DNA from 2 places in the Pantoea sp. Aalb genome. Region 2 is predicted to be linked to the other one. Evidence: predicted binding sites of a transcription regulator. Region 2 holds the regulator's gene; the other holds the start of a gene.
The links. Region 2 encodes ArgR, which controls arginine synthesis, uptake and breakdown. Its sites were predicted from a motif close to ANTGAATAAAAATACANT; they were not measured.
Positions count from the first base shown of each region.

Region 1: a site for ArgR is predicted at 7,343-7,360, ahead of argF (ornithine carbamoyltransferase). Genes of this name have one in related genera too.

Region 1 is NZ_SZZU01000003.1:67,963-84,136, forward strand. Features, by position in the region: gene pnp (polyribonucleotide nucleotidyltransferase) at 1-1,491, shown strand, start outside; gene FD728_RS03750 (DEAD/DEAH family ATP-dependent RNA helicase) at 2,386-4,248, shown strand; gene FD728_RS03755 (Rid family detoxifying hydrolase) at 4,663-5,049, opposite strand; gene pyrB (aspartate carbamoyltransferase) at 5,206-6,141, opposite strand; gene argF (ornithine carbamoyltransferase) at 6,307-7,317, opposite strand; gene FD728_RS03770 (valine--tRNA ligase) at 7,676-10,546, opposite strand; gene FD728_RS03775 (DNA polymerase III subunit chi) at 10,565-11,008, opposite strand; gene pepA (leucyl aminopeptidase) at 11,088-12,599, opposite strand; gene lptF (LPS export ABC transporter permease LptF) at 12,863-13,960, shown strand; gene lptG (LPS export ABC transporter permease LptG) at 13,957-15,036, shown strand; tRNA gene FD728_RS03795 (tRNA-Leu) at 15,403-15,484, shown strand; gene FD728_RS03800 (tautomerase family protein) at 15,653-16,042, opposite strand.
Region 2 is NZ_SZZU01000002.1:64,671-80,844, forward strand. Features, by position in the region: gene aroQ (type II 3-dehydroquinate dehydratase) at 1-415, opposite strand, end outside; gene mreB (rod shape-determining protein MreB) at 1,900-2,943, shown strand; gene mreC (rod shape-determining protein MreC) at 3,054-3,941, shown strand; gene mreD (rod shape-determining protein MreD) at 4,002-4,475, shown strand; gene tldD (metalloprotease TldD) at 5,138-6,589, shown strand; gene argR (transcriptional regulator ArgR) at 6,999-7,469, opposite strand; gene mdh (malate dehydrogenase) at 7,925-8,863, shown strand; gene mscM (miniconductance mechanosensitive channel MscM) at 8,887-12,273, opposite strand; gene asd (archaetidylserine decarboxylase) at 12,290-13,180, opposite strand; gene rsgA (small ribosomal subunit biogenesis GTPase RsgA) at 13,297-14,214, opposite strand; gene orn (oligoribonuclease) at 14,432-14,983, shown strand; tRNA gene FD728_RS02825 (tRNA-Gly) at 15,124-15,199, shown strand; gene nnr (bifunctional ADP-dependent NAD(P)H-hydrate dehydratase/NAD(P)H-hydrate epimerase) at 16,018-16,174, shown strand, end outside.

The DNA.
Region 1 (16,174 bases), on a different contig from region 2:
GAAAATATCAATCATTTTGTTGCTAATGCAGGTAAACCACGTTGGGATTGGCAACCTAAACTTGCTAATAATATTTTAATGGAACGTATTATTGATTTAGGTGAAAATCGAATTAATGATGCTTATCTTATTGTTAATAAACAAGATCGCTGTACACAAGTTAACCTTATTAAAGATGAGATTATTACAGATCTTTTAACAAAAGATGAAACATTAAATGAATTAGAAATTATTGATATCTTATATAATTTAGAACGTAATATAGTTCGTAGTCGTATTTTAAGTGGCAAGCCACGTATTGATGGTCGTGAAAAAGATATGATTAGAGCTCTTGATGTTCGGACGGGAGTACTTCCGAGAACTCATGGTTCTGCTTTGTTTACTCGAGGTGAAACACAGGCTTTAGTTACAGCTACATTAGGTACTTCACGTGACGCGCAAAATTTAGATGAGATCATGGGAGAATGTACCGATAATTTTCTTTTTCACTATAATTTCCCTCCTTATTCAGTTGGTGAAACTGGTACGATTGGTCCTCCAAAACGTCGTGAAATAGGTCATGGTAGATTGGCTAAGCGCGGATTACTAGCAGTAATGCCTAATCAAGAAATTTTTCCTTATACAGTAAGAGTTGTATCTGAAATTACTGAATCTAATGGCTCTTCTTCTATGGCTTCTTTATGTGGTGCATCTTTAGCTCTCATGGATGCTGGAGTACCAATAAAGGCTGCTGTAGCTGGTATAGCGATGGGTTTGATAAAACAAGATGAAAAATTCATAGTACTATCTGATATTATTGGAGATGAAGATAAATTTGGAGATATGGATTTTAAAGTAGCCGGTAGCCGTGAAGGTATTACAGCTTTACAAATGGACATAAAAATTGAAGGTATAACTAGAGAAATTATGCAATTAGCTCTTAATCAAGCTAAAAGTGCACGTATGCATCTTTTAAATGTTATGGAACAAGCTATTAGTATTCCACGTCAAGAAATATCTGAGTTTGCACCACGTATTTATACAATAAAAATCAGTTCTGATAAAATTAAAGATGTTATAGGTAAAGGTGGATCTGTTATTCGTTCATTAGGTGAAAAAACAGGTACTACTATTGAAATTGAAGATGATGGTACAATAAAAATTGCAGCTATTGATGATATAAAGGCAAAAGAAACTATCCGTCGTATTGAAGAAATTACAGCTGAATTAGAAATAGGTCGGATTTATAGTGGTAAGGTTATACGTATTGTTGATTTTGGAGCTTTTATTGCTATTAATAATACTAATAAAGAAGGTTTAGTTCATATTTCACAAATAGCTGACAAACGTGTAGATAAAGTAAGTGACTATTTAAAAGTAGGGCAAGAAATTTCAGTTAAAGTGATGGAAGTTGATCGACATGGACGAGTGCGTTTAAGTATCAAAGAAGCTACAGAACAACAATCATTAGAAGAATCTAAATTATTAGATAATGAATCATCTAATATATAGTGATTAATTAATTTATGTTAAATTAGTTTTAATTTAAGTTATTCTTAATTTTTTTAAAATACTCAGAATAATATATTATTTCTTAATTATAAAAATTATTTTTTATTTAAGGTAAAGCTATTATATGAATATAAATTATTGTATAATATAATTATACAATAATTTATAAAAATTGATTTTATATTTAAAGTATTTAGATAATAATCTTTATTATATATTATAATCATTTTTGTAAATATGTATATGATCACAATATCAAGTTAGTAATTTTATAAATATTTTATAAACAAGTATTTTAGATTTTAAATTTACATGTACTTTTATTTTAAAGATAAAATAATAATTTTATAGGCTAATAAAATAATGTATAAAATTTAAATATGTATATTGACAATAAAATGTATAAAATTTAAATATGTATATTGACAATAAATTGACAATAAAAAGGAATAATAGATTTTTAATCTTACTTAGCGTAATACAGTAAAGAATATAAACTTAGGAGTTTAAAAAAAGATTAAAACCAATAATGTTGCTATATGTTTTTAAATAAAATTATTTTTAAAACTTTTTTAGAGGTAATACTATTTAAATTTAGATCTGGAAGTGATTAGCACAAAATTATTAAAAAGCTTATTTTTGTGTATATAGATGGCTAGTATAACAATGATTAAGTCAGCTTATAAGATAATGATTAGAATCTGACTAGTCCAGTGTATAGTTGAAAATCTTTAATTGTTAATTTGCTCGTCAAATCATTTCCCCTCCAACAGATTTAGTTCTTTAGTTAAATATATAATTTTAGCCAGTTAAAAATATAATAAAAATAACTATCAATCTTTTGGTTAGTTATATGTAGGCTGGTTATAGTAATCTAAGAGGCAGTTGCATTACATGATTGATACTCAAAACAACTTTTCTGATTTAGGTCTTAATAAATCAATTTTATGTGCTTTAAATGAGATGGGATATAAAAAACCTTCACCTATTCAAGCTGAATGTATTCCTTATTTAATGGCTGGACGAGATGTATTAGCTATGGCACAAACTGGTAGTGGTAAAACAGCTGCATTTTCGTTGCCATTATTAAATAATATTAATCCATCCTTAAAAGAACCTCAAATTTTAGTATTAGCACCAACTCGTGAACTAGCAGTACAAGTAGCAGAAGCTTTTAATGAATTTTCTAAACATATGTTAGGCGTAACCGCATTAGCTTTATATGGTGGTCAACGTTACGATGTACAATTGCGTGGATTACGTCAAGGTCCCCAAATTGTAGTAGGTACCCCAGGTCGTTTACTTGATCATTTAAAACGCGGTACACTTAATTTATCTTCTTTACGTGGTTTAGTATTAGATGAAGCTGATGAGATGTTACGTGTTAGTTTTATTGAAGATGTTGAAACAATAATGGCACAAATTCCAGCAGGTCATCAAACTGCATTGTTTTCTGCTACTATGCCAGATATGATACGTCGTATTAGTAAACGTTTTATGAAAGATCCTCAAGAAGTACGTATCCAGTCTAGTGTCACTACACGTCCAGATATATCACAATCTTACTGGACTGCTTATGGTCGTAAAATTGATGCATTAGTACGTTTTTTAGAAGTGGAAGATTTTGATGCAGCTATTATTTTCGTACGTACTCAAAACGCAACATTAGAAGTAGCAGAAGCATTAGAACATAATGGATATAATAGTGCTGCATTAAATGGTGATATGAATCAAACTATGAGAGAGCAAACATTAGAACGATTAAAAGATGGTCGGCTTGATGTTTTAATTGCGACTGATGTTGCAGCACGTGGTTTAGACGTAGAACGTATTAGCCTGGTTGTTAACTATGATATTCCAATGGATGCAGAATCTTATGTCCACCGTATAGGTCGTACTGGTCGTGCTGGTCGTTCTGGTCGAGCTCTATTATTTGTCGAGAATCGTGAACGTCGTTTATTACGGAATATTGAACGTACTATAAAAGCAAGTATTCCAGAAGTAGAACTACCAAGCATAGAACTTTTAACTGAACGGCGTTTAGCAAATTTTGCAGATAAAGTACAAAAGCAAGTAACTAGTAAGGATCTTGAATCCTACCGTACTTTATTAAACAAAATACAATTAAAAGAAAATTTAGACATAGAAACTTTAGCAACTGTTCTATTAAAAATGGCACAGGGAGTAAGACCACTTATTTTATCACCAGATTCACCGCGTTTACAATATTGTTTCCGTAGCCGTGATAATCGTCGTTCTTTAAACAATTCTATTAACTATTCACGTGATAATAGAACTGGAGAGCAGCAGCGTATACGGCGTGAACGGCGTGAACGGCGTGATATTGGTGAAATGCAATTATATAGGATCGAAGTAGGTCATAATGACGGTGTAGAAGTACGTCATATTGTAGGGGCTATTGCAAATGAAGGTGATATAAGCAGTCGTTATATTGGTAATATTAAATTATTTAGCTCACATTCTACGATAGAACTTCCAAAAGGCATGCCTGGTAAAATTCTTCAACACTTTACCCGAACACGTATTCTTAATAAGCCAATGAATATGCAGCTGTTAGGTGATGCTGCTCCTGATAATAATAATTCTCATAGTAGTAATAGTCGCGATTTTTCTAGTACACGTCGTAGTAATCGAGAAGGTAATAATCGTCGTTTTTCAGAAAGACGTGAAATTAATCGTAGTGTGCAAGGACAAGAAACTGTATCATCATCTGCAACACGTCGTCGTGATATCTAACACTAAAGCTTAAAAAAGGTAGCTCTTAATTAGTAGATATATCAAAATTAAAATAGAATTTTATATAACTAATAATTTTATTTTTTAAGTACTTATATTATTTTAAGTACTTATTGTTATTTGCTATTGGTTAATTAAATAATTTAGATTAATCTAAGTAAATCTAAATAAAAATTTTTACATTATTAATTAAGAATAAGAATAAAACTTTTAACCGACTATAGTTAGTTTAGTAAAATAAAATGTAAATTTTGATTTTAGAAAAGATTTGTTGTTAAATTTTGAGCATTTAAGATATATTTCATTATTTAATTTTTTTTTTTTATGGATAAATGAACTATTTATTAATTAAATATTTATTTATATTTTATTCTCTATTTTTTATTTATTTTAAATATTTTTTAATAAAGGTTTTTAAATACGTGTAGCAATTGCTTCTATTTCTATACTTACATCTTTAGGAAGACGTGATACTTCTACGCAAGAACGTGCAGGAAAAATGGCATTATTTTTAATAAAAAATCGTTCATAAATAGTATTTACTATTGATAGATCATTAAGATCTATTATAAAAATTGAAGTTTTTATTATGTTTTTTACTTTTAATCCAGTAGCTTCAACAATAGCTTTTATATTTTCTAAAGACTGTGTTGTTTGTGATGATATGTCATTAGGTATGCTACCTGTATGTGGATTAATGGCAATTTGACCTGAAATAATAATTATATTTCCTAAATCAACACCTTGGACGTAAGGACCAATTGCTTGTGGAGCATTTGTAGTATTTATTACACTAATCATTATTTTCCCTATAAAATACAATTTATTATTGTTAATAACGAATAAATTATAAAAATTACATTAATAAAAAATATGTACTATATGTAATTAAGAATATTTTATTTTTACTACTGTATATTTATTTAGATAATTTGAAAATAAAATATCCGTATATATTTATAATATTAACATATTATTCAATACTAATGCTAATAGTGCTTGTCGAGTAAAAATACCATTACTAGCTTGTTGAAAATAATAAGCATAAGGAGTTTTATCTACGTCTATGTTTATTTCATTAATGCGTGGTAATGGATGTAGTATTTTCATACTATTTTTTGCTTTAAGAAGATCTGCAGCATGTAAAACAAATTGTGGTTTTATGTTATAATATTCAGAAGGAGTTAGGCGTTCTTTTTGAACTCTTGTCATATAGATAATATCAAGTTCTGGCATTACTTCTTTAATATTATCATGGTAAGACCAGATAATATTGTGATTATTTAACATAGTAATAATATAATTAGGCATTGCTAAGGTGTCTGGCGAAATAAAAAAGAAACGATTATTATCAAATTTTGCTAATGCTTGAGCTAATGAATGTACGGTTCTACCGTATTTTAAATCTCCAATCATTACTACATTAAGGTTATCAAGTCTCTTTTGAGTTTCAAGAATAGTAAATAGATCTAATAAAGTTTGGGTAGGATGTTGGTTAGCACCATCACCTGCATTAATTACAGGTACATTACCAGAAAATTTTGCTGCTAATTGTGCTGCGCCTTCTTGTGGATGGCGTATCACAATAGCATCTACATAACTACCAATGACTGAAATAGTATCCGCAAAATTTTCTCCTTTTTTCCCTAAAGAAGTATTATTGCAATCATTAAATCCTATAACAGAAGCACCAAGTCGATGTATAGCTGCTTCGAACGATAAACGTGTACGTGTAGAAGATTCAAAAAAACAACTAGCAATCACGTTATGTTTTAGTAATTTGGGATATGATTGAATTTTTAATTGATTTGCAGTATACAATACTAGTTCAATTTCATCACGATTAAAATCGTTAATAGAAATAATATGCTTATGATATAACGGATTGATCATAATTTCTCTAAATTTAGAATATATTAGATTATTAAATAAATTAATTTAGATTTTTTTTAAAATGCAAATTTCAAGCTATATTGATGCATATATAATCCTTTTTAATAAATTAAAACGCAAAAATACATATTTAATATTTTATTTTAAATAGAAATAAATAACTGATTATTTTTTAATAAGTGTAGATACCATAACTGCTTTTATCGTGTGTATACGATTTTCTGCTTGATCAAATACAATACTATATGGTGATTCAAATACCTCATCACTGACCTCTATACCGTTATGGAGATTATATTTCATTGCTATTTGATCCCCAAGAAGAGTTTGATTATTATGTAAAGCTGGTAAACAATGTAAAAATTTAACTTTATTATTATCAGTCAATTCAAGTATTTTACTATTAACTTGATATGGTTGCAATGATACAATGCGTTCTTCCCAAATAGATTCATCTTCTCCCATAGATACCCATACATCAGTATAAATAAAATCAGCGCCGTATAATCCTTCGATAATATTATCTGTTATAGTAATTTGACAACTGCTTTTCTCTTTTATAGCAGAACGACATTGTTTTATTAATTCTTTTTCTGGCCAACAGTTTTTTGGAGCTACTAAACGCAAATTTAGACCAACTAATACTGCAGCTTCTAACATACTATTACATATGTTATTATGAGCATCACCTATATATACTAATGTCATATCACTAAGATTTTTATTAGGCAAATGCTCTTGCATAGTAAGTAAGTCAGCTAAAATTTGTGTTGGGTGAAATTGATTAGTTAAACCATTCCAAACTGGTATACCAGCAAATTCTGCTAATGTATTTATAATTTCTTGTCCATAACCGCGATATTGAATACCATCATACATACGTCCTAATACACGAGCTGTATCTTTTATTGATTCTTTATAATTAATCTGGCTTCCAGTAGGACCAATATAAGTAACATTAGCACCTTGATCGTAAGCAGCAATTTCAAAAGCACATCGTGTTCTAGTTGAATCTTTTTCAAAAATTAAAACTATATTTTTACCTTTTAAATACTGTATTTCTTTATTTTGTTTTTTTGCGTATTTTAATTCATTTGATAATGATAATAAAAACTGGATATCTTGAAGATTAAAATCTAATAATCTAAGAAAATGACGACCATATAACTGGTTCATATAATACTCCAAGTGTTCATGATTAAATGAATTTAAATAAAATATGAATATTTAAATATTCATTTAAATGAAATGTTAAAGTATTTTACATAATAGAGCTACATAACATAAATAAGTAATTATTTATGTTTATGCTATATACTTTATGACTTAACAAAAAATAAAATGTACATAAATTACTAAAATTTTATACATATATTTGATATATATTTATAGTTAATAAATAAAATTCTTAATATCAAAGGAAGATAAAATTTTTACTAAAGCTTTAAGTATTAAAACATTGAAATCAATAAATTACAGGAAGGAGATAATTAAATATGATTATCACTAAAAATATATTGTAACGTTTAATATATTAATTTAATAATAATATTATATCTAATTGTTTTATCAATTTTTCTTTAGATTTCTTTAGTTTATTAACTTGTTCGAGTTCTTTTATAACTAAATTTTTTGGTGCATTAGATGAAAATTTTGTTTTATTTAATTTTATTTGTATTTTTTCAATTTTCATATCTAATTTAATTAATTCTTTTTTTAATCGATTAAGTTCAACCGTTTTATCCACTATATTATTTAATGGAATTAGTAGTTCTGTACCTTCGATAATTTTAATAATTGATATAGGAGCCTTTTCCCTTGAAGTTAAAATTATTAATTTTTCTAAACATAAAATAGAGTATAATAAATATTGATTTTCTTTTATACGACGTAATGATTCTAAAGAACAATCTCTTATCAGTAAATTTATCGGTTTATTAAATGTTATATTTATTTCAGAACGCATACTACGTACTGTTATAATTATTTTTTTTATCCACTCAATATCATCTTTTGCTATAAAATCTTCTTTTTTTATTAACTTATTATATGTAGGAAAACATTCTAGCATGATTGTATCATGACTAATATTTTTTAATAATTTTAAACGTTGCCAAATAGTTTCAGTGATAAATGGAATAATTGGATGTGCAAGGCGTAATAATGCTTCTAATACAGTTACTAATGTATTACATGTACCACATATTTCTACTTTGCTACCGTTATTAATTGTTGGTTTTGCAAATTCTAAATACCAATCACAGAATTGATTCCAAATAAAATTATATAAAATATTAGCAGCAATATCAAAACGATAAGTATCTAACGCTTCACGATATATCTTTATAGTACTATTAAACTCTAATAGAATCCAACGATCTACTGGCAAAATTTTAATTTCTTTACTATTTTGTCCACAATCTTGATTTTCTGTGTTCATTAATACAAAACGACTAGCATTCCATAGTTTATTACAAAAATTACGATAACCTTGAAGACGTTTCATATCCCAATTGATATCACGACCAGTTGAAGCTAAAGCTGTTAGCGTAAAACGAAGGGCATCAGTTCCGGATGCTGGTATTCCATTAGGGAATTGTTTTTGAGTACGTTTACTAATTTTATCCATCATGTGGGGTTTAATCATATTACTAGTACGCTTATTTATAAGGTTTTCTAATGAAATACCATCGACTATATCCATCGGATCTATAACATTGCCTTTTGATTTGGACATTTTTTGTCCTTTTTCATCACGTATTAAACCAGTAATATAAACAGTCTTAAAAGGGACTTGTGGCTTATTATTTTCGTCTTTAATGAAATGCATTGTAAGCATAATCATGCGTGCAATCCAAAAAAATATAATATCAAAACCACTAACTAATACGTTTGTAGGATGATATGTGCGTAGATCTTTAGTATTTTCTGGCCACCCAAGAGTAGAAAAAGTCCAGAGAGCTGATGAAAACCAAGTATCTAGTACATCATTATCTTGATTTAATATAACGTCTACTTTCAACTTATTTTGTTGACGAACTTCTTTTTCAGAACGTCCAACATATATTTTTCCATGAAGATCATACCAAGCTGGAATACGATGTCCCCACCAAAGTTGACGAGAAATACACCAATCTTGAATATTACGCATCCAGGCAAAATACATGTTTTCATACTGTTTTGATACAAATTTGATATCACCTTTCTCTACTGCTTCAATAGCTACCTTAGACATCAAGATTGTACGTAAGTACCATTGGTTAGTTAACATTGGTTCAATTATAACTTCTCCTCTATCACTATAAGGTATAGTAAGGTTATGATCTTTAATATCATCTATTAAACCAAGTTTATCTAATTCAGCTAAAATAGCTTTACGTGCTGCAAAACGTTCCATTTTCTGAAATTGTATTGGAATAAAATACTTTTTTGTATTTATCCTATTGATTGTGTTTTCAAAATAAAATACTTCGGCATATTCTCTAATATTTCCGTCAAATGTAAAAATATTAATCATTGGCAATTGATGACGACGTCCTACTTCATAGTCATTAAAATCATGGGCTGGAGTAATTTTTACACAACCTGTACCTTTTTTCATATCCGAGTATTCATCACCTATAATAGGAAGGTACCGATTAACTAATGGTAGTATCACATTTTTACCGATTAGATCTTTATAACGTAAATCTTGTGGATTAACTGCTACAGCACTATCACCTAATAAAGTTTCTGGACGTGTAGTCGCTATTACTATATAATTTTTGCCTTCATTGGTTTTTATCCCATTAGCTAGTAAATATCTGATATACCAGATAGAACCTTTAACTTCACGATTTTCTACTTCTAGATCAGAAATTGCAGTTCGTAATTTTGGATCCCAGTTTACTAAACGTTTACCTTTATAAATAAGATTTTCTTTATAAAGTCGTATAAATACTTCTTGAACAGCATTAGATATACCTTCATCTAAGGTAAAACGTTCTCTCTTCCAATCAACTGAATTACCTAAGCGACGCATTTGCTGCGAAATATTATTTCCTGATTCTTCTTTCCACTGCCATATTTTATTTATAAATTTTTTTCTTCCATACTCTTTACGTGTCTTTGCTTCTTCAGCATAAATTTTACGTTCTACTAATATCTGAGTTGCAATACCTGCATGGTCAGTACCTGTCTGCCATAAAGTATTTTTTCCTTGCATACGTTGATAACGAATCATTATATCCATTATAGTTTGTTGAAATGCATGCCCCATATGTAGATTACCAGTTACATTTGGAGGTGGAATCATAATACAAAAACTTTCTTTGTTAAGATCTCCATTCGGCCTAAAATAACCTTTCTTCTCCCAGTGTTCGTAAAGTAATTGTTCAAAATCTTGTGGATTATATGTTTTTTCCATTTTTATCGTCATTTATGGTTATGATAGAACCACTATATTTAATTTAAAACCAAGTTCGCGATATATTTTATAACGATCACGTGCTAGTTTTTTTAAAGATTCTTGGTAAGGAACGAAATCTATTACTTGATTAAAAGAAGTAGTAAAATCTGAAAAATACGGTAATAAACTGATCATTAAATCTCTTGGTAAACTGCTATTATGTTGTGGCCATGTAAGTTCAATTGGTGCTCCGTAACGTGGACCTATACCTGCTAAATTATGTGGTATAAAAGAATTAGCAGTATGATGCCACAGTGCATCATCTAATCTAGTAGCTTGTTCTTGGTTTTCGCAAGAAACTAAAATACGATTTCCATCACGCCAATATTTTTCTATTAAAGTACATGCTAGTATTTCTACGGCGGTTAACTCATTATAAAATAAATCAGATTCCATTACATAAAATGTAACATTTTTTATGATATTACAATCTAGCATGTATATTTAATATTTATTTAATTTATTAAAATATACGATTAATATTACAATAAATATATAATTAATCGTCACTATTTAAACCAGCACGATTTATGAGAAACTGTGAAATCATCGGTACTGGACGTCCAGTTGCATTTTTAGACTTACCAGAACACCAAGCAGTACCGGCAATATCTAAATGTGCCCAATTAAATTTACGAGTAAAACGTGAAAGAAAACATGCTGCAGTAATTGCTCCTCCTGCACGGCCTCCAATATTTACCATATCAGCAAAATTAGATATTAGTTGTTCATTATATTCATCAGTCATCGGCAAACGCCAAGCATAATCACCAGATTGTTCAGATGCACTTAAGAGTTCATTTGCTATAGAATGATTATTTGACCACAATCCACTAAAATGATGACCTAATGCTATCATGCAAGCTCCAGTTAATGTAGCGATATCAATTACTACTTCTGGTTCAAAACGTTCGACGTAAGTCAGAGCATCACATAGTACTAAGCGACCTTCAGCATCGGTATTTAGTACTTCTACTGTCTGTCCAGACATAGTAGTTAAGACATCTCCTGGGCGTATTGATCGTCCATCTAGCATATTTTCACAACCAGTTAATATTCCAATGACATTCAAGGGTAAATTTAATTCTGCAACCATGCGCATTACACCATATACTGATGCTGCACCACACATATCATATTTCATTTCATCCATTGCTTGAGATGGTTTTATTGAAATACCTCCAGAATCAAAAGTTAAACCTTTACCTACTAATACAATAGGATGTATCTCAGAATCAAAATTACCTTTGTATTCTATAATTGACATTAAAGATTCATTTTGTGAGCCTGAACCGACTGCTAAATAAGCATTCATGCCAAGCTCTTTCATTTGCTGTTCTCCAATGATGCGAGTAGTTATTTTATTACTGAATTCATCAGCTAATTGACATGCTTGCGAAGCCAAATATGCAGCATTACAAATATTAGGTGGCATATTGCTTAAATCTTTAGCAGCTTTCACACCAGAAGCAATAGCTAATCCGTGTTGAATAGCACGTTCACCATTAGTTAATTCTCTACGTGTTGGCACGTTAAAAAGTAGTTTACGTAAAGGACGTCGAAGAGCTATTTTATTACTTTTTAATTGATCAAAATGATACAATGTTTCTTTTGAAGTTTCAACTGCATATCTTACTTTCCAATAAATATTTCGTCCTTTAACATGCAATTCAGTTAAAAAACATACAGCTTCCATTGATCCAGTATCATTTAATGTATTAATTGTTTTTTGAATTATTTTTTTGTATTGGCATTCATCTAACTCTCTTTCTTTACCACATCCGATAAGTAAAATTCGCTCAGATAAAATATTTGGTACATGGTGTAGTAGTAATGTTTGGCCTATTTTACCTTCTAACTCACCACGGCGTAGTAAAGCACTAATATAACCTTCACTAATTTTATCTAATTGCTCAGCAATAGATGAAAGACGACGTGGTTCAAAAACTCCTACAACAATGCACGCATTACGTTGTTTTTCTGGGCTACCGCTTTTTACACTGAACTCCATGTATTCTCCTGGATATTAGAAGATAACAGTTTTACTGTTATTTGTTATTATAATGCAATATGTCAAAATTCATTAAAAATTTTAATATTGTGATAATTTAAATTAACATTAATTGCGAAAGATAATTCTTACTTTTTATTATTACTAATCTAAAGTATGTTAATACTATTTAATTATTATGTTCTCTTAATTTTAATAAGAATATAAGTGTTAAAATTAGCGATTTTTATCTAAAAATACAAGTTTTTAAAGGTATATTAAGTGTGATTATAATTAGATATCTTGTCAAAGAAACTATAAAAAGCCAATTAGTTATATTATTTATTTTACTAGTAATATTTTTTTGCCAGCAATTAGTAAAAATTTTAAATGCTGCAGCAGAAGGAAATATTCCTCCAAACTTAATTATGAAATTATTAGGACTTACTATACCAGAAATGGCAAAACTAATTTTTCCTTTAAGTTTATTTCTAGCGATTTTGATATCATTTGGACGTCTTTATAGTGAAAATGAAATTACAGTTATGCAAGCTTGTGGCTTGAATAACTATTCTTTAATCAAATCATCTATAATTTTAATATTTTTTACTTTAATTATGGCGACTATTAATGTAAGTTGGTTAGCGCCAAAGGCATTGTTTTGCCAAAGTAAAATAATAAAAAATATTGATGAAAATCCTAGTACTTTATTGTTTAGTCCAGGACGGTTCCATACATTTGGTAATGTTGTATTATTTATTGAATATATGAAAGGCAATAGTTTTAGAAATGCATTTCTAGTTCAGAAACAATCAACAAATGAGGAATATGCTTCAGTTTTATCAGCTAATAGTGGTCATATTGAACAAATAACAGATAATATTCAATTGATTATATTAGATAAGGGAATGCGTTTTGAAAAAATAGAAAAATTAAACAATTTTCATATTACTCATTTTTCAAACTATCGTATTGCAATAGTTCATAAGAACACTGTTATGAATCCAAAGAATTCTGAACAAATAAATATGTATAAACTTTTTTTTCAAAAAAATAATTTGCAATCTCAAACAGAATTACATTGGCGACTAACTCTTATTTTTTCAATATTAATTATGGGATTATTAGCTGTACCGCTTAGTATGGTTAATCCACGTGAAGGACGTGTGTTATCTATACTGCCTGCAATGATATTATATCTTATATTTTTTTTACTACAAAGTTCTTTTAAATTCAATACAGATAAAAGTAAGTTAGATCCTACTGTTTGGATGTGGGTTGTTAATTTTTGTTATTTAGCGTTAGCAATAGTACTTAATTTATGGGATTCCATAACAATGCGTCGTATTAGATTATTTTTCTGTAGTAGGGAGTTAATGTGACTTTTAGAATACTTGATAAATATATAGGAAAAAAAATTTTAAATACTATTATAATAATATTATTTATAATCATTTCTTTATCTTCTATTATTAAATTCACTGCAGAATTACGCAAAGTCGGTCAGGGTAATTATGTAGTAAGGGATTGTATTTACTATTCATTATTAACTATATTTAAAGATATAGAAACTTTTTTTCCTATGGCCGTACTGCTAGGTACCTTAGTGGGTTTAGGGATATTAGCTCAACATAATGAGCTAATGGTAATGCAAACTTGTGGATTTACAAGTTTTCAAGTAACTGTAGCCGTCATGAAAATAGCTATTCCATTAGTAATATTTATTATAATAATTGGAGAATTCATTGCTCCTAAAAGTGAACAAATAGCATATAATTATCGTTCTCAGAAACTTTATGGTGGTACATTAATTTCCACTAATAATGGAGTATGGGCTAAAGATGGTAATAAATTTATTTATTTTAAACAAAATAAAAGTAATGGAGAAGTTGAAGGAATAAAATTATATTCTTTTAATAATGAATTTAATTTAATTAATATGTTTTATACTAATAAAGTTTATTGGGATTTTAAAAAAAAGAAATGGATTTTTTTCAATGCTAACGAATTAAATTTCGAAGATTTAACACAGATTACTCACTCAAAAAAAACAAAAATCGAATGGAAAACTATTTTTACCCCTGATAAAATCAATATAGTAATGTTACACCCAGATATTCTTTCTATTATACAACTTTATAATTATAGTGTATATCTCAAACAAAGTGGTCAGTATTCTAAAAATCACATATTAAATGTATGGAATAAAATTTTTCATCCATTGTCAGTAATAGTTATGATGTTAATGGGTATAGTATTTATTTTCAGTTCATTAAATCGTATATCTGTAGGAGTATATATAGTAACTGGCATTAGTTTTGGATTTTTATTTTATATACTTGATCATATTTTTAGAACATTAAATTTAGTATCTAATTTTCCTCCAATATTATGCGCAACACTTCCAACTGCTTTATTTTTAACAATTACTATATTTATGCTTATAAAAAATAATTAAATTTACTTCTATAAATTTATATTTATTTGTTTTAACTTTGACTATATAAATATATAATATAAAAAAATTTTTAATAAAAAGTTAGTTTTATTTTTTTGTAAAAAATAAATATGATTTATTATGGCTTGAATAAGATTTCTATCTTATTTATCTAAATTAATATATAATAATTAAAATTAGTTATAAATTAGATAATTTTATGTTTAGTAATATATATTATAATATAATAATATATATTTAGAATTTTTCTTCTTAAGATATTAAATATTTATTGTGTAATTAATTTTATAACTTTTATCTCTTGTAATATCTAAACTGTAATTGTATTAATTTTCTAATCATTTCTTAAAATTATTTCTTCATAGTGCCGAAGTGGCGAAATTGGTAAACGCAGTTGATTCAAAATTAACCGTAGAAATACATGCCGGTTCAAATCCGGCCTTCGGCAAACATATGGATAATATCAATATATCAATAAAAATAAAAATTTTTTTGTTATATTGTAAATTTATTAATATTTTAGTTTAAAACTTTAGTCCAATCTTTAAAAAGAATTAAGGTTTACCTGTGACATATTGTGCTTCACCATCCGCAAAACTCCAATCTTTAAAAAGAATTAAAGTTTACCTGTGACATATTGTGCTTCACCATCCGCAAAACTCCAATCTTCTTTATTATTAGTAATAAAACTTATGATTAAATCATTGCCATGAATATCACAATTTTTTTTAAGTTCTTTTGATAATTCTTTCATAAAAAAAGTTTTTTGCTCGTTATCTCTTGGACTAGTATAAACTCTTAGCATAATTAGATTATTACTTCTTTCAATGCCAAGTCCACTATCTTGAAAGAACATTTGATAATGCTTATGTTCATTAACAATTTGATAGCGATCACGTTCTGGTACTTTAAAAGAATTAATTACAACACTGTGGGATACATTTAGAAGAGTACGTATTTCAGAATCAGAACGACCTTGAATAATATCAAATATAAGTAATGGCATGTAGAAAATCCTTTTTTTATGTAAAGGAATATATATATATTCGAGTATGAAAGTTAATATTTTTACTTTACTTAATTTATGAATAAATTCTTTTTTATTATCTCATCATTTATTATGTAAATAATATACTTA
Region 2 (16,174 bases):
AAGCCCAGGTATATCCATCTATACCTATACCGCATATCACACCTGCTGATATATCAGAAAAATATGAATAATGTCGAAAAGGTTCACGCGCATGTACATTTGAAATATGTATTTCAATAAAAGGAATATTTACTGCTAAAAGAGCATCACGCAACGCAATGCTTGTATGAGTAAATGCAGCAGGATTAATTATAATATAATCTACATTATCTCGTCCTTTATGAATACGATCAATTAATTGAAATTCTGCATTAGATTGTAAATGACTTAATTTTACGTTATTTTCATTAGCTTTTTGAGTTAAATTATCAATAATTTTTGATATAGTAATATCACCGTAATTTTTGGGTTCGCGTATTCCTAATAAATTTAAATTAGGTCCATTTAAAACTAATACATGAAATCTTTGTTTCATTTATTTCTTATCCTTATCTTCTAAAATTATTGTGGCATAAAATATCTCAATATATTTAATCTATTACCTCAAAATAAATAAAATTTATATTTATTCTAAAAAAATTTTTTTTATTTCGTTTCAAATAATATTAAAAGACTTGTATGAATGATAAAACTAATTTAAAGATATTTAATTAGTTATATTTTAACTTTGATATTTAGAATATTTAATATTTTAATATAGCTATAGAGGATAACAATAAACCATATTAATTTGAATTCGCATGATAGAGTAAATTAATGTTCGTTATCATATTATAACATTGTTTAGAATTAATTATATACTGAATAATATATTCAGCTTGTGTATAACATAAATAAACAAAAATTTTAATTTATTTATGTTATACACTATAGTATAGTGATCAATGATACTTTTCATATCAAATTAAATAATTATTGTTGTTAACAAATTGAAAGTTTTTAATTAAAATATTTTCTATTATTCATTTTATTTTATCTCTAATATGTAACATACATATAAAATAGTTTACTCAAAATAATAATTAAATTTAATAAATAATTATTTAACTCATTAAAAATCATATATTTGATTTATTTTATTTATAAAAAAATTAAAATTATTTAAAATTAATTTATTATTTATATATAATACATGTTATGTTAATAACATAATTAAAGATTTATTTATTTACTAATTAATTGATTAAAATTTAAATATTTTCTATTAATAATATTGTTACTAATGATTTTTATATATTTAAGCTCTTTTACTTTTAATTATTAGTATTTAGGTATATTTGTTATTTTATATTCAAATGGCTATATAAATTATATAGTAATAGTATTAACTATTATATATTTTAAAAGTTTATATATAGTTAATATTTAAAAATAATTCTAAATTAGTTAAGTAATGAATTCAATTATTGTGAAGATAATATCTTTATTCATAAGAAATCAATTTCTTTTTGTAAGATTGTATTTATTATATAGTATTTTAAAATTAAGTTAATGAATTTATTATTATAAAATAATAAAAAATAGGATTTTTAAAAAATTAACTAATGATATAAATGTAGTATAAATCAGTATATAGGTATGTTACATTTTTAAGTTTAAGTGGTAAAATACTTATATATACATAAATATTTATGTTTTCATGGTTTATTACCATAATTTAGCATTTAATTTTTTAATATTCAAATTTGAGATTTGAAACTAATAAATTAACGTTTATTATTAATAAATAGATTTCAATCAAATATATTGAAAAATATTTTTTTATTTAGAATATAAAATATTCAAAAGAACATTTTTTTAGTAAAAATTTATATATTTAAAATATATAATAATAACTAAGAAATTATTCATTATATTTTCTCACTTAAATAAGAATATTTCTCAATATTGAAATAACTTTATATCGCTGATAAAGTAAATAAATTTGCTCTCTTTACATGAAGGATTATTTCTATTAGCATGTTTAAAAAATTTCGTGGTATGTTTTCTAATGATTTATCTATTGATTTAGGTACAGCAAATACTTTAATTTATGTAAAAGAGCAAGGTATTGTATTAAATGAACCTTCTGTGGTTGCTATTAGACAAGATCGTGCTGGTTCTCCTAAGAGTGTAGCAGCTGTTGGATATCATGCAAAACAAATGTTAGGTCGTACACCAGGTAATATTGCTGCTATACGTCCCATGAAAGATGGTGTTATAGCTGATTTTTTTGTAACGGAAAAAATGCTCCAACATTTTATTAAACAAGTACATAGTAATAGTTTTATGCGACCTAGTCCATGTGTTCTTGTATGCGTACCAGTTGGTGCAACTCAAGTTGAACGTCGTGCAATCCGTGAATCTGCTCAAGGTGCTGGAGCTCGTGAAGTTTTTTTAATTGAAGAACCTATGGCTGCAGCAATTGGTTCTGGTCTTCCTGTTTCAGAAGCTACAGGCTCAATGGTTGTTGATATAGGTGGAGGTACTACTGAAGTAGCAGTTATATCGTTAAATGGTGTTGTTTATTCTTCTTCTGTACGTATTGGTGGAGATCGTTTTGATGAAGCTATTATTAATTACGTACGTCGTAACTATGGTTCTTTAATTGGTGAGGCAACTGCAGAACGTATTAAACATGAAATTGGTTCTGCATATCCTGGAGACGAAGTTCGAGAGATTGAAGTACGTGGTCGTAATCTAGCAGAAGGTGTTCCACGTAGTTTTACTTTGAGTTCTAATGAAATATTAGAAGCACTTCAAGAACCATTGACTGGTATTGTTAGTGCTGTAATGGTAGCACTTGAACAGTGTCCTCCAGAATTGGCATCTGATATTTCTGAGAGAGGTATGGTATTAACTGGAGGTGGAGCACTATTGCGTAATTTAGATCGTTTATTAAGAGAAGAAACTGGTATTCCAGTTGTTATAGCTGATGATCCTTTAACATGCGTAGCCCGTGGTGGTGGTAAAGCATTAGAAATGATTGATATGCATGGTGGTGATTTATTTAGCGAAGAGTGATTTTTTATTATTTAATATTTATGAGTTAAATAAAGAACCTTAACGTTATGATTATGTATCATAATATATATTGAACGTTGTTTCTTAATTTTAAGGAACACATAAAATTTATGAAATTAATTATTAATAAGTTAATTCCTTTGCATTTACGGTTTTTTTTGATATTTATTATGGCTATAGTTTTAATTATCGCCGATAGTCGTATATATTCTTTTATTAAAATTAGAAGTTCTTTAGATATATCGGTGAGTCCATTATATTTTTTAATAAATGAAGTACGTCAATTTTTTGATACTGTTTCTCAAAAATTAATATCATATAAAAATCTTAAAGTAGATAATAAAAAATTACAGCGTGAACTTTTTTTAAAAAGTAGTGAGGTATTATTACTAAAACACTACAAAGAGGAGAGTATATCTCTACGTAAATTACTTGGTTCACCTTTGTATCAAAATGAATATAAAATTATTACTAATGTACTTTCTTTAGGTAATAATCCTTATATAGATCAATTGATTATAGATAAAGGAAGCGCTAATGGAGTTTATAAAGGACAGGCAGTCATTGATGATAAAGGTGTTGTAGGTCAAGTCATGTCAGTTAGCCGGTTAACTAGTCGTGTACTACTTATTTGTGATATATTACATGCTATACCAATCCAAATATTACGTAATGATATTCGCATGATTGCTTCTGGTAATGGATGTAATAATGAATTACAATTAGAACATTTGCCAAAAAATATCGATATTCGTGTTGGTGATATTTTGGTTGCTTCAGGTATAGGCAATCGTTTCCCAGAAGGTTATCCAGTGGCTATAGTTTCCTCAGTTAAACCCAATTTTAAACATTCTGAAACTATTATTCAAGCACATCCAACAGCTAGTTTTAAACAAATGAATTATTTATTACTATGGAGTACCCATCATAATACTATAACTTCAAAAGAGGTTAATCGTATTGCTAATACACGGTTGATGCATATTATGTCAAAGTAAGAATAATAGATTAACTAAAATATCTTATAAAGAAACCTTAAATACTTTTGGAAGTAAATTTTGATTAATTATCGTATCCAAAATCGCTTTATTATTTCTTTATCTTTTATGATTGCCATCATTTTACAAATAATACCTTTACCAATACGTACATGTATATTTTACCCATCATGGGTTTTATTAACCTTTATTTATTGGACTAGTGTTTTTCCATATTTATTTAATTTAAGAATTATTTTTATTCTAGGAATATTTATAGATCTAATAATTGGAACCACTTTAGGAGTACATGCATTAGCATTTATAGTTATTTCTTATTTTTTAATAGTTTTAAAACTTCATCTATTCCTTAAATTAGCTATTTGGTATCAGATACTGATTATTATGTTATTGTCTTTATTTGTAAAAATAATTATTTTTTTATTAAATTTTTTGGTTATTCATATTTCATTTCAATCAGAAATATTTTGGAATGCAATTGTTGATGGTATAATCTGGCCTGTAATTTCATTTTTAATAAAAAAAAATTGCTAATGTTTTTGCATTTATTAATAATAATAGAATTTTTATTCTTATTTTTTTGTTAAATTTATTCAATTTAATTAACATCAAATATTATTACTATTAGTAATACCATACATTAGTTAATGTATTGGAGAAGAAATTATCAAAATTAACTAATTTTATTATACATTTAATATTTTAAATACATTTATTTCATTCTTAGAATGCGAAAAAACTAGTATAGTAATTAAATACTATATTACTTTCTTTCATTAAAGAACTATGATACTTTTAGTATATTTATTTAAATCACTAATATTATGAAGCATATAATTTATTACATCATAAAAGTAAAATTTATATAAACATCAAAAAATTAAAGTACCTTCATGTAACATTCTTTAAAAGATAAGAATTATTATTAAAACTAAATTTAGTTAAACCCATTTTAATATAATTTATGTAATTTTATTATCAATTAATTTATAGTCAAAAAGTAAAACATTATATTTTTAACTAAAAAACTATTTAATTTTACACTGCCACTTTTATTTATTTTTATCTATTAAAATAAATAAAAAAAATGAGTAATATAAAAATATTGTAATGTATTTTACATTAACTTATTAATGTAAATTTACTGTATATTTCATTAGTTTATGATGTTATAAACTCTTAATAAGAAGGGAATAATGACTATAAAATTAGTAAGTGAACAGCTATTAGCTGCCAATAACATTAATCAACATGATCTTCTCTCTTTATTAGAATATCTTTCAGGACGTTGTTTAGATTATGCTGATTTATATTTTCAATCCAGCATTCATGAAGATTGGGTACTAGAAGATAAAATTATTAAAGATGGTTCTTATAATATAGATCAAGGAGTGGGTATACGTGCTGTTAGAAAGGATAAAACTGGCTTTGCTTACTCTGATCAAATTTCGCTGAATACACTACGTCAGTCTGCAGAAACTGCTCGTAATATTGTACGTGAAGATTCTAATGGAAAAATACATGTATTATCGGCAATAATGAACCGTTCACTATATGATTCAATTAATCCACTAGATAGTTTAACGCGTGAATATAAAATTGAACTATTACGTCGAATAGATAAAATAGCACGTGATACCGATCCACGAGTTCAGCAAGTAAATGCAGTTTTAAGTGGTATATATGAACAAGTGTTAATTGTAGCAACAGATGGAACTTTAGCTGCCGATATAAGACCTCTAGTACGTCTTTCGATTAGTGTTCAGGTAGAAGAACAAGGTAAGCGTGAACGTGGTTCAAGCGGAGGTGGTGCTCGTACTGGATATGACTTTTTTTTATCATCTGATAAGAACGGTGAAGTATTAGTAGATATATGGACTCGTGAAGCAGTACGTATAGCATTAGTGAATCTATCTGCAATTGCTACTCCTGCCGGTACTTTACCAGTAGTCCTTGGTCCTGGTTGGCCAGGTATATTATTACATGAAGCTATTGGACATGGTTTAGAAGGTGATTTTAACCGCCGTTCTACATCAGTATTCAGTGGTAAAATTGGACAATTAGTAGCTTCTGAACTTTGTACAGTAGTTGATGATGGTACTCTTAAAGGATTGCGAGGTTCATTATCTATTGATGATGAAGGAGTTCCAAGTCAATATAATATATTAATTAAAAATGGAATATTAAAGAATTATATGCAAGATAAATTAAATGCACGTCTGATGGGAATGAATCCAACAGGAAATGGACGTCGTGAATCTTATGCATATTTACCTATGCCTCGAATGACTAATACCTACATGCTATCTGGTAGCTCTACTCCGGAAGAGATCATTGAAAGTGTAGAATTTGGATTATATGCACCTAATTTTAATGGAGGTCAAGTGGATATTACTTCTGGAAAATTTGTGTTTTCTACATCAGAAGCTTATATTATTAAAAAAGGTAAAGTAATGAATCCTGTTAAAGGTGCTACTTTAATTGGTTCTGGTATTGAAGTAATGCAACAAATATCAATGGTTGGTAATGATCTAGCCTTTGATAAAGGTACTGGTATTTGTGGTAAAGATGGTCAAAGTGTTCCAGTAGGTGTCGGTCAACCTACCCTTAAAATAAATCAATTAATTGTAGGTGGGACTGTTATATAATCTTACTATTTAAATAAAAAATTTACATACTAATTTAGTATTCATAGACACATTAAATATATGCAAGCCTACATGTCTTGAAATGAGATACGCAAGGAAGCAAATATATCAATTTGCAATTTGAAGTAGCTAATTTAAAAAATTCATATTTTAATATTAATTTAAATTTCTTATAAAAAGATAATAGTGTAAATCAAATATATTAATTTTATTTTTAATTAAATCCATCTTTATATAGATAGATAGCAATTATCTATTATTCAATACAATCTAACTTATAAATATTTTACTTTTTTAATTTATACTTTCATTTTAATAGATTAATAATTTTCTTGTTTTGTAATTATAAATGTTATTTATAATAACATTTATAATTATATTACTCTTAACTTATAAAAAATAATTACTATTATAATCCTTGTTTAAAGAGCATTACAATAGAAACATATAATTGCTTAACTGTGAAATGACGTTCAGGTGTAATAAAAATAGTATCATCGCCAGCTATTGTTCCAAGAATTCCTTCTTCTTTACCTAAAGAATCTAATAAACGTGCTATTAATTGTGCTGAGCCTGGGCTAGTATGAATTATAATAAGAGTATTATTATAATCTATATCGAGTACTAAATTTTTTAAAGGACTTGTAGTAGTTGGTATATTTAATTCTAATGGTAAACAATATACCATTTTCTTTTTAGCATTACGTATCCTAACAGCACCAAATTTAGTCATCATGCGAGATATTTTTGACTGATTGATATGCTTAAAACCATTTTTTTGCAAAGCCTGTACAATTTCACTTTGTGAACTAAATCTTTCTTCTCTTAATAAAGCTTTAAAAGCTCTATTAATATCATCTTTTTTAAATAAACTTTGCATATGTTACCATAATTCAAGAAAATTTTATCAAAAGTATATTAAATTAAATCATTATAATAATTTATTTAATAAGCAATAATTAAGTAATGAAATACATATTTAAATAAAATTTAATACAAATTAAATAATAATTATTTATGAATAAATATATATAATACAATCAATCTTAAATATAAATAATGCTGATATCATCAGTTAAATTAATAGTATTCTAATATAAAAAACTAAAATTTAGATTTATAAGTCTACATGTAGATTAGATAATAAATCATTATTTTTTTACTTATTATAAAGTAAAATATTTAATATCTAAAATATTTTTTAAAAAGGAATAAATATAACTGCTAATATATAGAATAATACAAATAAATCTCTTTTTAAAAGATTGATTAAATTAATAGCTTAATGTAAATTTAAAATAATGTCTAATTCCTAATATGCATAAGGAGTTAAGAATGAAAGTTACTGTTATTGGTGCAGCTGGTGGTATTGGACAAGCTCTTGCTTTATTACTTAAGATTCAATTACCTGTAGGTTCAATTCTTTCACTTTATGATATTGCACCGATTACTCCTGGAGTTATTATGGATCTAAGCCATATTCCAACAACAGTAAAAATAGAAAATTTTAGTAATAAAGATATAATATCTGCACTACAAAATTCTGATATAGTGATCATATCTGCCGGAATAGCACGTAAGCCTGGTATGGAGCGTTCTGATTTATTAGATGTTAATGGTAAAATTATTTTAAATTTAATTAAACACATTGCTTATACTGTTCCTAAAGCACTAATTGGGATTATAACTAATCCAATAAATACTACAGTAGTTATTGCAGCAGAAATGTTAAAAAAAATAGGAGTCTATGATAAAAGACGTTTATTTGGTATTTCAACACTTGATGTCATTCGTGCTAATACTTTTGTTGCAGAGTTAAAAAATAAGCAACCAAATGATATTAATGTGCCAGTTATTGGAGGACATTCAGGTATTACTATTTTACCTTTATTATCGCATGTAAAAAATATTAATTTTACTGAAAAAGAAATTATCAATTTGACTAAACGTATTCAAAATGCTGGAAATGAGATCGTAGCAGCTAAAGTAGGTAATGGATCAGCAACTTTATCAATGGCATATGCAGCAGCACGTTTTGTATTATCGCTCATTAATGGACTACAAGGAATACTTAACATAGTAGAATGTGCATATGTAGAAGGTGATGGTAAATATACCCGTTTCTTTTCACAGCCATTAATACTAGGGAAAAATGGTGTAGAGAAAATTGAGCCTCTTAAATTGTTAAGCATATTTGAAAGCCAACTTTTATACAGTATGTTAACAACTTTAAAAAAAGATATAATTCAAGGAGAAGAATTTATGTTAAAATAAAATATATGGATATACATTTTATTTTATAAACTACCAGATTTAAAAAACTGTCTAGTAGACTTATTATATTCATATTCATATTCATTAGATATTGTTTTATTAATTGTTTCCACACGCACTTGAAATGGTGGAAATGGTATTTCAATATTATTCTCTTCAAAACCTCTAAGAATTAATTGGTGTAATTCATGTCGCAATGGCATACGATGGCTCATTTCTGCTGCATGTACACGTAATTCAAACAATTGAATACCTTGTTGTAAATCGACAAGAAACACATCTGGTATAGGAGAAGTAAGTACATAAGTACAGCGCTCAGCTGCTTGTTTAAGAATTTCTGTTATTTTATCACTATTAACCCAAGATGGAGCTGGAACAGTAAGTACTACTCGTGTTACAGAATCAGATAACGACCAATTAACAAATTGTTCGGTAATAAATGCTTTATTAGGCACAATAATTTCTTTACGATCCCAGTCAGTAATAGTTGTAGCTCTTGTATTGATACGAGTAACACTACCAGTTAGATCTCGAATTGTTACAGTATCAGCAATGCGAATAGGCTTTTCAAATAAAATAATTAAACCAGAAATAAAGTTAGCAAAAATTTCTTGTAAACCAAATCCTAATCCTAAACCTAATGCTGCTACTAACCATTGTAGTTTTGACCAATCAATACCCAATATTGAAAAACCAATTAAACTACCTATAAGCATTAATATATATTTAGTTAAAGTAGTTATTGCATAACCTGTTCCAGGAGATAAATTAAGATGTTGTAATAATGCTAATTCTAAAAGAGCAGGCATATTGCGTACTAGTTGAGTTGTGATTATAAAAACTAAAATAGCAATAAGTACTGATCCAAGAGTAATTGGATGGATGCTTTCAACTCCTTGTACAATAGTACTAGCTCCCCATAATTCAATATTATCTAAAAAACTAAAAGCAGAATGAATTTCAGACCATAATACAATAAGAGAAACTAAGGCTATTAAAGTAATAATAGAACGAACTAAACGTAGAGACTGTGCACTAATTTCATCAAGATTTATAACTGGTTCATCAATTTCAATAATATCATTATTAATAGATATAGATTGTTCTTTTTCTTCTTCACTACGTGCACGATTGGCTAGTATATCAGCACGGCGTTGACGTGCACGATCAAAGGCAATTCGACGTCGTTGAATTAACATCCATCGCCTTATGATATGATATATTACAAGCAGAAAAAACCAAATACCAATAGAGGTTTCTAACCTTACTAGCAATGCTTGTGCTGTTGATAAATATCCAATACAGGAAGCTAATAATGCAAGTATTGGCATTATTATCATTATATTCCATAAAATTCGGTTAATTAAATCATCTTCTTTTTCTGATTCTTTACCTTCTTTCCATTTTTCTTTATCTCTTTTTTCTTCATAAAGATATAATGGAATACCGGCACGTTTTAAGCTGACAGTGACAATGCTAAGTGCTGTACAAATTAAAATAAAGCACAATCTACCAAGTGAAGCAGAAAATTGTAGATCTTTTAAATTAGTAAAAGCTATTAATAGCATTATTAAAGGTACAATTAATCCAACTGTGAGCAAATAATAACGCATAGCACGTATTACCCGTTTCTGAGGCCAGCGAAAATGTACTACAAATAAACCATCGTGACGAGCGAAAATAGCACTAATCATAAATGCCAACAGTAAAGGTAATGTTGCAGTAATGCCATCACCAATAGCTATGGCAACTGGGTAAGGCCAAGCATGCTGTAAACCGTATCCAAAGGCTGCCCAAAGAACTGGTAGTGGTAAAGCTACTAAAATTGACCAAAGTACAGTACGTAGTGTTAAGTTAAATTGATCTTGAGTAACTTTTCCGACACGGCTAGAGGCTCGTATCATAAATGCATTATAATGTCGTTTTGAACCTATACTTAATCCTACCAATAGAATAGCACTAATAATAGGTAACAATGTTTCTTTACTAGTAAACATCATAGTTAGGGCTTTTCCTAACTGATTTAAAGTATCTAAAGATAGAAAGCGTGTTAAATCTTGTGCAACTTGAATAGGATACCTTAGCCCTATTGGGTTGACGTCACCAATCCAAAATAAGTAACGATGCGTTGCGTCTTTTAATTCTCTGAATGAGTCTTGTAATTGTATATTACCTACTTTTAATTTTGTTATTTCTAAAATAAGTGTATCACAACTCGAAATCAGAGAATTTAATAGTGCATGCTGGATTTTTAATTGTGCATTTAATATACGCATTTGATAAGTAGTAAAATAAATTCCATTATCTTGTTTCTTTTTAAGTAGTATCTGCTGATGTTCTAATAATTCTTCATATTTTAAACGTTTTACACGTAGTTCTCCCATTTCTCTATCTATTTGCTGAAATTTTATGATTGTCGGTAAACGTGCAATTTGTGTACGTAATGCTTCTCCTAATAAATTAGACGCACCTATCCAACGAGATTGTTCATGTAATGAACTTAATACTTGACGTACTTGTAAGTTTTGATTAGTTATTAATTGCTGCTGTATTGCAATAAAATCCATACGTTTTGTTTGATTATTAAGATCATTAGATAACTCACGATTAATCTGAAATTGATTACTAATTACATTTGGTATTCCTATACTTTTTTCTATTAAATTTTCAGTACGCTTTAATGCTAATTTAGCTTCAAGTTGGCGCTGATTATTTAGATTATTACGTAATTTTTTTAAGTAATCATCTAATTGAATTATTTTTTTTTGATGTAATTCAGCACGCATATGTGCTAATTCTTGTTGGTTAATAGAGGATAATTGTGCTAGTTCTAGCTCATTTATACGAGCTTGATTAGCTGCATTTTCCGCTTGTTTCATATAAATTTGAACTTGAGACAAAGATGTACTGGTAAAAATTAATCCTTGTGTTCTATGTTCATTTTCTATCATAATACGCTTTGCCGTAGTTTGTTGTTGTGGCAGTTGTGATAGTTCATAACTAATTTCACGTGCAGTTTCTTGTTCCTGCAACACTTGACGGCTTTCTTCTAATAGTTGATTACTCGCTTGTAATATTTTTTGATCTAATTCAGCACTATTCATATTAGTATGTAATACTTTTTGCTCAGTCATCAAACTTAAGATTTTTTTCCGAATATCATGTACTAAAAGTGGGAAATTTTCTATGATTTGTTGATATTGCTTAATGTGTTCAAGAGATTTATTTCGTTCAAAAAGAAAATTTAGTGCTACTTCTAAAATTTGAGATTGTTCAGCTTTAACTGAAATATGGTTATTAAATTTTGTTATGTCTAATTTTTGTTGAAATTGATTAGCTATAGGAATATTAGCAGCAAAATCAAGAGAGCTGAGTATGCTACTCAGAAATATTAACAGAGAATAACGTATAGAAAATTTTTTAAAGTTATTCAAGCGTAATGTTATTAAGATTAGGTAAAACAGTTGCTAAAGGTTGCCCAACGCGTGTTTTACTTTCAGGTTTAAGATGCTCTAGTAATTTTATTTGATTTGGTGCAAATAAGTTAATTACTGTTGAACCCAATTTAAAGCGACCCATTTCTTGGCCTTTTAGTAATACTATAGCTCCGTTATGACCTGCAGATGGATATCGCCAACGTTTTACCATTCCTTCTCTAGGCGTCGTTATAGTACCAACCCAACTAGTTTCAATACTTCCTACAATTATAGCACCTACAAGAATCTGTATCATTGGACCATGATTAGTATCAAATACACAAATAACTCGTTCATTACGAGCAAAAAGGTTTGGTATTTTTCTTGTAGCCGAACGATTTACTGAATAAAGTTTCCCTGGTATATAAATCATCTCACGCAAGGTACTATTACAAGGCATATGGACACGATGATAGTCACGTAATGATAGGTAAATATTAACAAAATAACCGTTTAGAAAATAATTGGCAAGATTGTTGTTACCAGCTAATAAAGCTTGTAAACTATAATAGTGATTTTTTGCCTGAAACATTTGATTTCCTTCGATACGACCTAGCTGACTTATAATACCATCTACTGGCATTACTAGTAATGAAGTATCAAAATTAATTAAACGCATATTTTTTTTTAGGGGTCGAATGAAAAAATCATTAAAAGTACAATAACTAGATGAATTAGAATAAAGTGCTTCACTCATATCTACTTTATAAAACCAAATAAAAATATTTATCATCGTAGTTGTTAACCATCCTCCTTGAAAGTTAGCAATCCAACTTATCATTTTAGTTAATAATTTTTTAGGCATAATTTTAATTAAAATTACTTTTAAACTATCAAACACTGTATTTTCCTAGTTGGTTAATTGATAAAAATTAAGTACATATGGTTTTATTCTTTAATTTTAAGTTATTACTTGTTTTATAATAGGAATTAAATTTAATTAATAGCAATAGATTTTTATCTATCAATACTTTTATCCTTAATAATCTTATGATAATTATTAAAACGTGATATATTAATATTTTTATTTTTAACAGCTGTACGAATGGCACAACCTAAATCATCTTTATGGCTACAATCTCGAAATTTACAGTACCTAAGAAACTTACGAAATTCTATGAATGCCCATGTAATTTGTTTTAAATTTATATTCCCTAAGCTAAATTCACGTATGCCTGGTGAATCAATTACATCACCGCCATATGGAAAGTGATACAGTCGTGCTGTAGTAGTAGTATGTTTGCCAAGATTAGATATCTTAGAAAGATCATTAATCAATATTTTATTGTCATTTATACTTCGATCAAGTAATATTTTTAGTAAACTGGATTTTCCCACTCCAGATTGACCAGTAAAAATATTAACATGTCCTGCAAGTACATTTTTTAACTCTAACAAACCATCTTGAGAATAGCTTGATACTTTTAAGACTTGATATCCTATGTGACGATAAATATCCATTTGAATATCAATCAATTTAAATATTTTATCAGTAATTAAGTCTGTTTTATTTAATACCAGAAGTGCTTTAATACCAAGTATTTCACTAGCTATTAAATAACGATCAATAATATTCAGTGATAATTTTGGTAAGATAGAAAAAACGATAACTATTTGATTAATATTAGCAGCAATTGGTTTAATACTGCCATACGTATTAGTACGTTCTAATACATTCTTACGTTCAAGAACAGAATCTATAATGCCTTTATTACTTTTATTAGTAGCAGCACGCCATATAACATAGTCACCTGTTATTAAAGATGATATATTACGTCGTATATTACAACGATATACTATACCTAGGTTATCTTCTACATCTGCATGTATTCCAAATCGGCTGATTATAATGCCTTCTCTTGCTGCACTAAACATATTATTATCCATTCCATGATGATAAATTATTTATTTATGATTTTGTCATAGGTAGTTTTGATGATTAATAATACTAATATAATAACGTGATTAAAGTTGCGATAAATGTTATTTATGAACATATCTTCTGCATTAAAGTTTTAATATGATTTGCTTCATTGTTTAATAAAGTAGTTTATGATACATCTAAAAGAATTTTAATGACTAGGTAAATAAAATGATTACCACTATAAGCGAAAATAATTTAATTTGGATTGATCTAGAAATGACTGGATTAAATCCAGAATGTCATCACATTATTGAAATTGCCACATTAGTAACTGATCCTGACCTAAATATTCTTGCAGAAGGTCCAGTAATAGCTATACATCAATCAGATGTTCAATTAGCTATGATGGATGAATGGAATATTCTAACGCATACTAATAGTGGATTAATTGAACGTGTGAAAAATAGTAAATATGATCATAAAATTGCAGAACGAATAACTATTGATTTTTTAAAAAATTGGGTACCGGCAAACACTTCACCAATTTGTGGAAATAGTATTGGTCAAGATCGTCGTTTTTTACGTAAATATATGTCAGAGTTAGAAACTTATTTTCATTATCGTTACTTAGATGTCAGCACTTTAAAAGAATTAGCTCGTCGTTGGAAACCTCATATTCTTTCAGGATTTAAAAAAAATGGAAACCATCAAGCATTGAACGATATTCGAGAATCAGTAGCAGAATTATTATACTATCGTAAAAATTTATTAAATCTTTAATTTTATTAATTATTAAATAAGTTTGAAAAATGAATCTTTAATTTTATAGTGAAAAGTTTTTTAAAAAAATATTGCAGTATAAATAATTTTTTGTATAATATATATTTTATCTATTAAAAAATAAATAATATATATAATATGCGGGAATAGCTCAGTTGGTAGAGCATGACCTTGCCAAGGTCAGGGTCGCGAGTTCGAGTCTCGTTTCCCGCTCCATAATAAATAATTTATTAATATTTATCTTTATTAATTTTTAGTATTTCAATATTATTAAATAACTTCAAAGTAATTTATTTTTTTTAATAATTTTTATTATTTTAATTAGAGATAAATATTCGAGATCTTTATCTTCAATCAAATCTTTTTTTGAAAAGAAATATGTTTTTTATTTTATAGTATAAAAATAGAAAAATATTATAATTTTATATTTATTTAATAATTAAATAAAATAAAAGGGATAGCTTATTATTTTAATAATAATGCTATACGTGTTTTATTTAAAAATATTAAATTACTCTTCATTAGTTTCTCTTCATATTTATAAATAAATAATTATTTTAAGATAAATCAATAAAATGTTAATAACATTTATCATATAGCTAATAAAATCTATTTTTATTCTTTAATTATAATTTTTTTATTGTATTTAATTTTAAAAAAGTATGTTGTTGGGATAAATATGCTTTGTTTACTTTTATTAAAAAAATAATTTTTTAATAATTTATTATAATGACAAGCTAAACCGAGATGATTTTTTATAGTGTTAAATCTTAACTGTAATAAAGTTAATAGCATTGATAGTTAAAATTAATGAATATTAAATATGATTTATAAATCAATATAAATTGATTTAATAATTTAAAAATCAAAATCAGCAAAAAATAAAAAATATCCTTTTAATCTCTAATTTCAATATAAAAAAATATTTTTTTAATTCAGTATTCAAATCAAAGACAATAAAATCTAATGAAAACTAAATAATTCTTGATTTTCTTGAATTTATTGAATAATTTATTAAAGAAAAAGAGAGTATCATGATAACTAAGAAAAAAAGAATATATAAAAACATATTACCACATACTGTATGGCCTATACAGTTAATAAATAAGTTAGAGTATGAAGCAATTAATACTTTAGACATTACTTTATATGAATTGATGCAACGTGCTGGTAAAGCTAGTTATAAATTAG